Regions from separate parts of the Mesorhizobium sp. 113-1-2 genome, predicted to be linked through region 4. Evidence: predicted binding sites of a transcription regulator. Region 4 holds the regulator's gene; each other region holds the start of a gene.

Region 1 (2,202 bases), 2.7 Mb from region 4:
AGCTTGCAGCCTCGCCTTCGGAAACATCGCCTGCCGGCACATCCTCGATTGTCACGGTGCCATTCCGTATCGCGTCCGGGGACGCAGAGAACTCGATGTCTGGACCGAACTTGTACTTCCGGCGCCGCAACCTTCCACCCATCTCGCTGATGTCCCGAACCACAGCTCTATTGGTCGGGAATTTCTTGGCTTCGAGGAACTTGTTAAACGGGTCACGCAATTCGGGTGGCAGATACGTGTCGCCGAACTGTTGCGAGGTGAACGTGGGTGCCTGATCTACCTTGACGAAGGCGAACAGCGCGTCGCCCAGGTCCCTTCGGAGATCTCGCTCATTTACCAAGGTGCGAACGAATTCCTTCGTGAGGTCGAAGAACTTCGCGGTTTCATATTTCCCGCTCTCAGGAAAGGCGCAGCCAAGAAAGCCGTCGTAGAAATATACGGCCGCGTTCTCTCGGCGGGCGGCGGTGATATTGCTATCAAATACGAAGCATCGCCAATTTGTGCTCGCCGTGACAGCGGCATCTTCAGAGATGAACAGAGCAAGCTTGTAAAGTCTCGTGGCTGGCGTCAGGAAGATGTTCTCGAGGAATTCGGTCACAACTTTTGCCGCAGCCAGTCGGCGTTGAAAGCCGGACTGCATCTCCGCTTTAATCACCCCTAAGAAGGGCTTTCCGTCGCCACCGACTTTCCCATCGAAGACTAGAAGCATTCCACCGGGAATCCCTCGTGATTTCTGTGCGTCAGCGAGGGCATCGGCCATGTGATTGGAGATGCTAGGGAAATCGGTGTCGGTTGCGAGAACAAGACGTCGAGCAGTCCCAACCACGCTCGCGTCATTGGTCTTCACTATCTGCATCTCTATGCTCTTGGACTGTGCGGAGAGCGCGTCGGTGATACGCATCCCAAAATGACTGAGAGCCTTGGCATCCAGTATTTCGAGATCCTTCCCGTAGGATGGCGGCACTACATTGGGCCCGTCTTTCCTCTGGAATACCTCATGCATAACGACTCGGCCGATAGAAAGATTCTCTACAAGCAAAACTCGATCCCCCTTCGAAAATATTGAAGAATATTATTCTGAGCGGGTTAAGGAAGGATATCAGAACAAAACAAGAACACAAGGCCGCCGACATAGGAACAGTGCGGGAGGAATCTTAGGCAGGGGTGCGAAGGGGCGGCCGCTACACGGCCGCCCCTTCGTTTCAAGGGATCATAACATGAGGCAGGAGAAGAGCGGTCTCGGGACGCTTGAAGTCTCCATGGTCGCCGATCGAACGGCCATCTCATTCGTCTAAGATTCGGTGACCACCCTCGTCTGTCACAGTTCGACTGCCGTTGCCCCGAACGCCTGCTTGCGAGGCATTGAACGATTGACGCTATGCCGAGTATGTGACGCGAGGCAGCCCTGACTCATTCGGCGGCAACCGTTCCAAGTCTCGGTAAATGACTTGACGTTTTTTGTGGCTGAAGGCAATTTGGTGATGGCCTCCCGCACAGGCCAGTGTGCCCACCATGCAAAGCCTCGCAGTGCGCTGTCGCTGAGATTAAACCAACCATTCCCTCCTGGGACGGGTCTGTCAGCAGTGGGCACATGGTGGATCCGTTACCACGATAGGAATGGATCATGAGCAATAGCGATCAACTGAAAGAACTGAAGACCGCTGCGCGAAACATTGCCCGCGCCAGGCGAATAAAACACGTAGGCGCGTTGGAAGTGATTGCGCAGGCATTGGGCTACCCGCATTGGAACGCGCTGACCAATGCAGAAAGGAAGGGATGGCGTCCGTCTGAGGCGGATCTGGCTATCGCTCGGGCGCTGGTGCTTGCCGAAAATCCGCTGATTTCCATAGATACTGATCCCTGGAGCGTGCTTGGCCCTGACAAGTTCGAGGGCGAACTGCAAGGGCACAGCTATCGGGTGAGCACGCATTCGGACGATGTTCGCATGTGGGGACGAGGTTGGGAGGTGACCTTACCCGAGGCCCCCTTAGCTCCTGCTCGTTTTCGAGTAACAGATCGCAGGCTCAAAGCGAACCCGATTGACCACACAAACTTCCGAAATGCCGCGCTCGAAATAGCTTCGGGTTGGCGCAAGCTGGTTCACGCGCGAATCGCGTCAGACTGGCCTCGTCGCTCAACGGTGCCAGACAGCACCGGCCGTGCCGAACACCCCCTAGGTCATGAGGTAAGTGACATCTGGTT
Region 2 (2,202 bases), 3.1 Mb from region 4:
CGATGCGGTGCGACAGCGTGTCGATGTCGCCCTCGGTGGTGTCGGCGCGGCGCACCTGCTCGGCCATGTAGTTTTCGTCGACATGGCCGTGGCGGGCAAGGTCCATGTAGATCGAGGCGATGAGGTCGGCATGCTGGGCCGGCGCGATCTTCCTGTAGTCAGGCAGAGCACAAGCTTCCCACAGCAGCGCCACGCGCTTGGCATCGGTGGCGAGCGCGCGGATGTCGCCGTCGCGGGAGAGATATTCGAGCGCCTGTGCGTCGACCGCCGGCAGCGCGCGCGTCAGGCCCTCGACCGGTGCGTTGGTCTCGATCGAGCGCTTCAGCGCATCGAGACTGGCGAAGTCGAAATGCGCGGTGCGCCACTGCAGCACCTTCACCGGATCGAAATCATGGCTCTCGATCTTCTTGACCAGCTCTTCGTCAAGCGGGTCGACCTGACCGGTGACGCCGAAGGTGCCGTCGCGCAGATGCCGGCCGGCGCGGCCGGCGATCTGGCCAAGCTCGGCCGCCGTCAGATTGCGATACTGGTAGCCGTCGAATTTGCGGTTCTGGGCGAAGGCGACATGGTCGAGATCGAGGTTGAGGCCCATGCCGATGGCGTCGGTGGCGACGAGATAGTCGACATCGCCCGACTGGAACAGCGCCACCTGGGCGTTGCGGGTGCGCGGCGAGAGCGCCCCGAGCACGACGGCGGCGCCGCCCTGCTGGCGGCGGATCAGCTCGGCGATGGCATATACCTCGTCGGCGGAGAAGGCGACGATCGCGGTGCGCCGCGGCAGGCGGGTCAGTTTCTTCGAACCGGCATAGGCCAAGTGCGACAGCCGCGGCCGCGTCACCACCGAGACGCCCTTCAGCAGGCGCTGCAGGATGCCGTGCATGGTGGCTGCACCCAACAGCAGCGTTTCCTGGCGGCCGCGCAGATGCAGGATGCGGTCGGTGAAGATGTGGCCGCGCTCGAGGTCGCCGGCGAGCTGCACCTCGTCGATGGCGACGAAGGCAGCGTCGGTCTCGCGCGGCATGGCTTCGACGGTGCAGACCGAATATTTGGCGCCTGGCGGCTGGATCTTCTCCTCGCCGGTGATCAGCGCGACCTTGTGGGCACCGACCTTTTCGCAGACGCGGGTGTAGACCTCCCGGGCCAGCAACCGGAGCGGCAGGCCGATGATGCCGGTCTCATGCGCCACCATGCGCTCGATGGCGAGATGGGTCTTGCCGGTGTTGGTCGGCCCAAGCACGGCGGTCACGTCGCGGCCCGACAGGATCAGCGGCTCGGTGTGTTTGGGCTGGATGTTCATCGGCTCGGAAATATGGGCTTTCAGGCCTCTGGTTGTCGGGAGCGTGCCTCAACTGGCGCGTATGACAGGCGACACATAGGGATTTCGGGCGCGAAGCGAAAGCGGAATGTTCCACCGGCGGCTCGAAGGCCTCTATGTCTAGCGCTAAATTGGCTGCTGCTTAACTGATGGAACGAGTCTGGAACGAATCAGCGACGAATCGGCGACTCGCTCAGATTCAGCTTTTGTTCACGGCTACATATGGATTTTGTGACCATGAGTCTCACCACATGCTGAATCGTCGAATTGGCCCGTTTTATGCTGGGCGATCTCTGGCCTTAACCTTTGCCGGGCAACGAGGGCAGCGACCCGGTGTCCGCCGCTCAAGATTATGAAATTGTTAATCTTTCTGAACCGGGCGTTAAGCAGCTACAGCGGATTCCGGGCCATTAACGTTAACTTCCGCTCAAAGCCGGAACGAATCGGCGACAAAGCAGCGCCGAAGCTATTTTCCCGTTTTGTTCCCTCAATATCTTGTGTTGTGAACAGCTTATCCACCGACAATCCACAGGCTTGGCCACAGGGTTCGCACAGACGCCGCTGTCGCCATTAACCTTTGCGTGCCGGATTGGGTCATCGCGCCGCGGTGAGGCGTTTTGGCTCCTGGGCGTCAATTGGAAACGGACCGGTTTCCCGGTCCGTTCGTCACGGGTTGAAGCCGCTGGACATCTCAGGCGAAGTACTGGCCGCCATTGGCCGTGATGGTCGAGCCGGTGATGAAGCCGGCATCTTCGGAAGCGAGGAAGACGACGCAACGCGCGATCTCTTCCGGCTCGCCGAGGCGGCCGACCGGGATCTGCGGGATGATCCGTTCGTTGAGCACCTTCTCGTCGATCGCCTTGACCATCTCCGTGGCGATGTAGCCG
Region 3 (2,202 bases), 1.1 Mb from region 4:
GTTGGCGACCGACACGGCCTGTTTGGGGTCGCACTGGTCGTCCTCGATGTCGAGCTTGATCATCGAGCCGTTGACGCCGCCCGCGGCGTTGATGGCATCGGCGGCGGCCTGTGCGCCCTGCTTGAACTGGTCGCCGATGGTGGCGAGCTGCCCAGTCATCGGGCCGACCACCGAAACGGTGATGTCATCGGCGAAGGCGACCGGAGCACTCATCATCAGGCCGAAAATGGCCGCGCTCAAAATACTCATTTTTTTCATAGCAATAGAACTCCTCCACTCACGCGCGGCCGCCCCGGCCGCGCTTCTTCCAGAGAGGCGGGACAATTTCATCCTTCATTGGGCCTGTCTAGGCGCATCCGCACCGCTCGATTGGGCCTGCGAGGCCCCATACACGCGAAAAAGCCACGCCAGCCTTGTTCCGGCTGGTCGTGGCTTTTTTGCCTGTCGGGCTGTTTCCCCAGCGCCCCCGCGCCACGAAACCCAACGTCGCCTTCCCTGTCTTCCCTGCCATGATCTTGTCCGAAAACCGGATTCCACTTTTCGGGATCATGGTCCGTCGTACGGCTTGGCCTGTCCGGCTGCCGCATTCTTGTCGTTCATGGCCTGTGGCCCGGCTGTCTGCGCAGCCTTATCCTGTTTGGCCCGACCGTCTTCGAGCGGTCGTGGCCGGAGCGCCCCCGTCTGCCGGAACTCAGTGCATGGTCATCCATTCGCGGGCTTCGCGCAGCGCTTTGGCGATCTCGACCTTCGACATGGCGGCCGACAGTTCAGAGCGCAGTTCGGCGGCGCGGGCCGAGCCCTTGATGGCGGCGATGTTGAACCATTTGTGGGCGGCAACGACGTCGGTCTCGCAGTCGCGGCCGGTCGCATACATCATGCCCAGTTCGAAAAGAATGTCGGCCTGGGCAGTTGCCCCCATGGCGCCGAAACCTGCTTCAAGCATTTCAAAACGTGCCATTTTAGTCCCCTGTCTGGCTCCCGAGAGCTGCCTCCGTTTGTCTTGTCCGGGCTGCTCTTTCGATGCTTTCGAGAATGCCGATCAGGCTTGAATCCGTCGTTAAATAGCGTGCTTAATTTGAAGAAAACAAAGCTAAAACAAGAGGTAAACGGGTAAATTCGTTAAGGATACGAAGCCAGCAATTCGGCTGGTTTTCGCCAAATTTGACGAAAATTTTCGGCGGCGGAATCAACACTCCGCTAACCACGGGAAACAAACACGATGCGCCGATCGTTTTATTTCCTCCGCGACAAGGCGGATTCAGGTGCTTTCAAAATCCCAAAGTCTTCCGTTGCGGCACCCGCTTTTGTTTTGTCGGGAGCTGGATTAGCTTACGTTTGCGTAAGCGGCAGACCGGCGAGGCGGAGAATTCGGCCGGCTATCCAAAGGGAGCAAGACATGTTTCGAAAAGTGAGCCTGGCTCTTGCAGCCACATTGATCATGGCCGGTGCGGCGTGGGCCGATCCGATCGAGGGCAACTGGAAGACGCAAGCCGGCGACACCGCCGCCATTTCAGGCAGCGGCTCGTTTTCCATCACGCTCAAATCAGGAAAATACGCCGGCAAGACCATCGGCTCGCTGAAAGCGGCCGGCGACAACAAATATGCCGGCAGCATCACCGATCCGGCAAACGACAAGACCTATTCGGGCAAGGCGACATTGGCGGGCACCTCGCTCAAGATGAGCGGATGCGTGCTTGGCGGACTGATCTGCAAGAGCCAGACCTGGCACAAGCTCTGATCGACCACATCCTTGTGACCTGACGACGGGGCCCGGCAGGGCCCCGTTTTCGTTTCAGCGGCACGTCGAACCCTGGTGCTCCCGCCCTGCTGGCTGTGGCCGTCCGGGCTCGCGGCGACCCGCTAAAATCCCGTCAATCAATTTGAACCGCAGATGAACGCCGACATCAGAGCCGGTTCAGAGGCGTTGGGGCATTCTCTCGCGTGTTGAAGGAGACACGACCCAATGCTTGCTCGCCGCTTCACCATCGTCTGCCTGCTGATGAGCCTGTTTGGGATGTTCTTCGCCATCCTCGTCGCTGAAGCGGGCCGTTCCCCCCGCTCCTGGGACCAAGCCAGTTCCTGCCAATTCGATTGCGTGAACCATTTTCGCCGCTGAAGCGACAAAGACACAGATCCAGAGAGAAAAGCAAAAGCCATGACCCGCATCGCCGCCAATACCCTCCAGACCCTTCGGCTCCTGCC
Region 4 (2,202 bases):
CAATATGGCACTTCCAGCGTGTGTCGCCGCTCAGCCTGTTCGCAAATCTGGCTATCATGCCAATTGTCTCAGTCGTCATGTTTCTGGCGGTTGTCAGTGCTTTGACAATGCCCTTTGGTTTGGACGGGCCCTTTCTCCACTTGATGGGCAAAGGCCTGACGGCGATGATCGCCATATCGGCGTGGATATCGGAACGCTCTCCCGTCGATGCGGTCGGGCTGATTTCGCAGCACTCCGTCCTGCTAGTGACGATTGCCCTGGTCATCGCGACGATGGCGACGACATGGCTGCGGCTCGCGGCACTGCCCTTCGCGCTTGCCGGACTGTTGACGGTGTCGGATACGCGCACGCCAGATGTGCTTATCTCGGAAGATGCGCGGCTGGTCGCGCTACCGATCGGCGGCGGCGAACTCGCGGTCAGCCGGGCTCGCCCGAACGAGTTCACCGTCGACAATTGGAAACGCGCGCTGGTGTCCGAAACCATCGTCGCGCCGGAGATGTTCGACAAGGCGGACGGGCAATTCGGCATTGCCGATGCCGTCAACCTCCCGCCTGGAGCGCCATTCTATTGCACGGATGGTGTCTGTCTTGCCCGGCACCCATCGGGTGCGATCATCGCACATGTCGAAGACCGCAAGGCCACCTGGAAGGCCTGCGGTTTTGCCGATCTGATCGTCGTCAATGACGCGACAGGCTATGATGCCTGCCACAATCCGCTGGTTCTTGTCGTTACCAAACGGCAACTGGCCCGAAAGGGCAGTGCCGCCGTCTTCTTCGACCGCCAATCGGCGACCGGTCCGCCAATCGTCAGTTTCGCGGTGGATGGACCGTATCGGCCCTGGCATGCGCAGCGAAAATTTTCACGCGAGGCGAGGGGGCTGGCGCCCTATCAAAAACCTGAAAAGACGGCCGTTCCTGCTCAGTAGCGCCGGATCAACCCGACCAGCTTGCCTTGCACCTTGACCCTGTCGGGCCCGAAAATGCGCGTCTCGTAGGCCGGGTTGGCGGCTTCGAGCGCAATCGAGGCGCCCTTGCGGCGGAACCGTTTCAGCGTCGCTTCCTCCTCGTCGACCAGGGCGACGACGATCTCTCCCGGGCTTGCCGTATCGGCGTTGCGGATAATGACCGTGTCGCCATCGAAGATGCCGGCCTCGATCATCGAGTCGCCCTTGACCTCCAGCGCATAGTGCTCGCCACCCATGATCATGTCCGGGGGCACCGAGATCGAATGCGTCTGATGCTGGATGGCATCGATCGGCACACCGGCGGCGATACGGCCCATCACCGGGATCGACACGGCGGAGACCGCGTCGTCATCATTGCCGGCTGAGGGCAGGCGCGATGGTGCCGGCTTGATCTGGCGGCCAAGGCCGCCCTGACCGAGACTGCCCTGGATGACGCTCGGCGAGAATTTCTTTGCCGCGTTGAGGCCAGGCGCGATCGAATCCGGCAACCGCAGCACTTCCAGCGCGCGTGCCCGGTTCGGCAGCCGGCGAATGAAGCCACGTTCCTCCAGTGCCGTGATCAGTCGATGGATCCCCGACTTGGAGGCAAGATCGAGCGCTTCCTTCATCTCGTCGAAGGAAGGCGGAATGCCGCTTTCCTTGAGCCGTTCATGAATGAACATCAGCAGTTCATGTTGCTTGCGTGTCAGCATGGCGGCCCCCAAGGCATTGAACGAAGGGTGTGAACCAGAATCGAAAAACAAACCCAGAACAAACACTATCTGTTCCAGTTGTGTTCTGCAACTGTTTAAAGTTTAGTGAATTTGTTAAAGCCTCAGAAATTTTCGCTCCAGGTGGCAGGCGTCAACCGACCACCTCCACCGTCGGCACGTGCATTGAAATCATTATGGTTAATAGCCTGTGGCCTATCCTCTTATCCTGTTTGGCATCAGGCGTTTGAAAGGCATTCTCAGGGTGGATTGTATGGCGAACGGATCCATTTTCGGCGGAACGAAACGAAATCAAAACGTCAACAATCGCTGGCTATGCGGAGATAGAACGCGTTCAGGCTCCCGGCATCGCTCCGACCAGAACCTGGGCGTAGGCGCCCGCATCGATATTGCCGCCGGAGATAACGCGCCGCGGCAAGGTCATCCGGAAACCGCTTTCAGACTGCCGGCGCGTACGGTGTAGGGATTGGCACAATTGTCTTCGCTGTGCACATAGACGTGCAGCGTGTAGCCGATATGCGCCGTCA

What was found. Region 4 encodes LexA, which represses DNA repair genes until DNA is damaged. Its sites were predicted from a motif close to TGTTCNNNNTGTGTTCNG; they were not measured.
Region 1: a site for LexA is predicted at 1,101-1,118, ahead of JN279_RS34985 (nucleoid-associated protein). Genes of this name have one in related genera too.
Region 2: a site for LexA is predicted at 1,466-1,483, ahead of JN279_RS07150 (helicase-related protein). Genes of this name have one in related genera too.
Region 3: a site for LexA is predicted at 1,081-1,098, ahead of JN279_RS28010 (sel1 repeat family protein). Genes of this name have one in related genera too.

The regions. Positions count from the first base shown of each region.
Region 1 covers NZ_AP023242.1:7,266,425-7,268,626, forward strand. Annotated here, with positions in the region: gene JN279_RS34985 (nucleoid-associated protein) at 1-1,039, opposite strand, end outside; gene JN279_RS34990 (hypothetical protein) at 1,625-2,202, shown strand, end outside.
Region 2 covers NZ_AP023242.1:1,494,457-1,496,658, forward strand. Annotated here, with positions in the region: gene JN279_RS07150 (helicase-related protein) at 1-1,297, opposite strand, end outside; gene phbB (acetoacetyl-CoA reductase) at 2,007-2,202, opposite strand, start outside.
Region 3 covers NZ_AP023242.1:5,720,103-5,722,304, forward strand. Annotated here, with positions in the region: gene JN279_RS28005 (branched-chain amino acid ABC transporter substrate-binding protein) at 1-258, opposite strand, end outside; gene JN279_RS28010 (sel1 repeat family protein) at 692-958, opposite strand; gene JN279_RS28015 (DUF2147 domain-containing protein) at 1,397-1,738, shown strand; gene JN279_RS28020 (hypothetical protein) at 1,964-2,116, shown strand; gene JN279_RS28025 (hypothetical protein) at 2,156-2,202, shown strand, end outside.
Region 4 covers NZ_AP023242.1:4,604,771-4,606,972, forward strand. Annotated here, with positions in the region: gene JN279_RS22290 (ComEC/Rec2 family competence protein) at 1-926, shown strand, start outside; gene lexA (transcriptional repressor LexA) at 920-1,657, opposite strand; gene JN279_RS22300 (GntR family transcriptional regulator) at 2,096-2,202, opposite strand, start outside.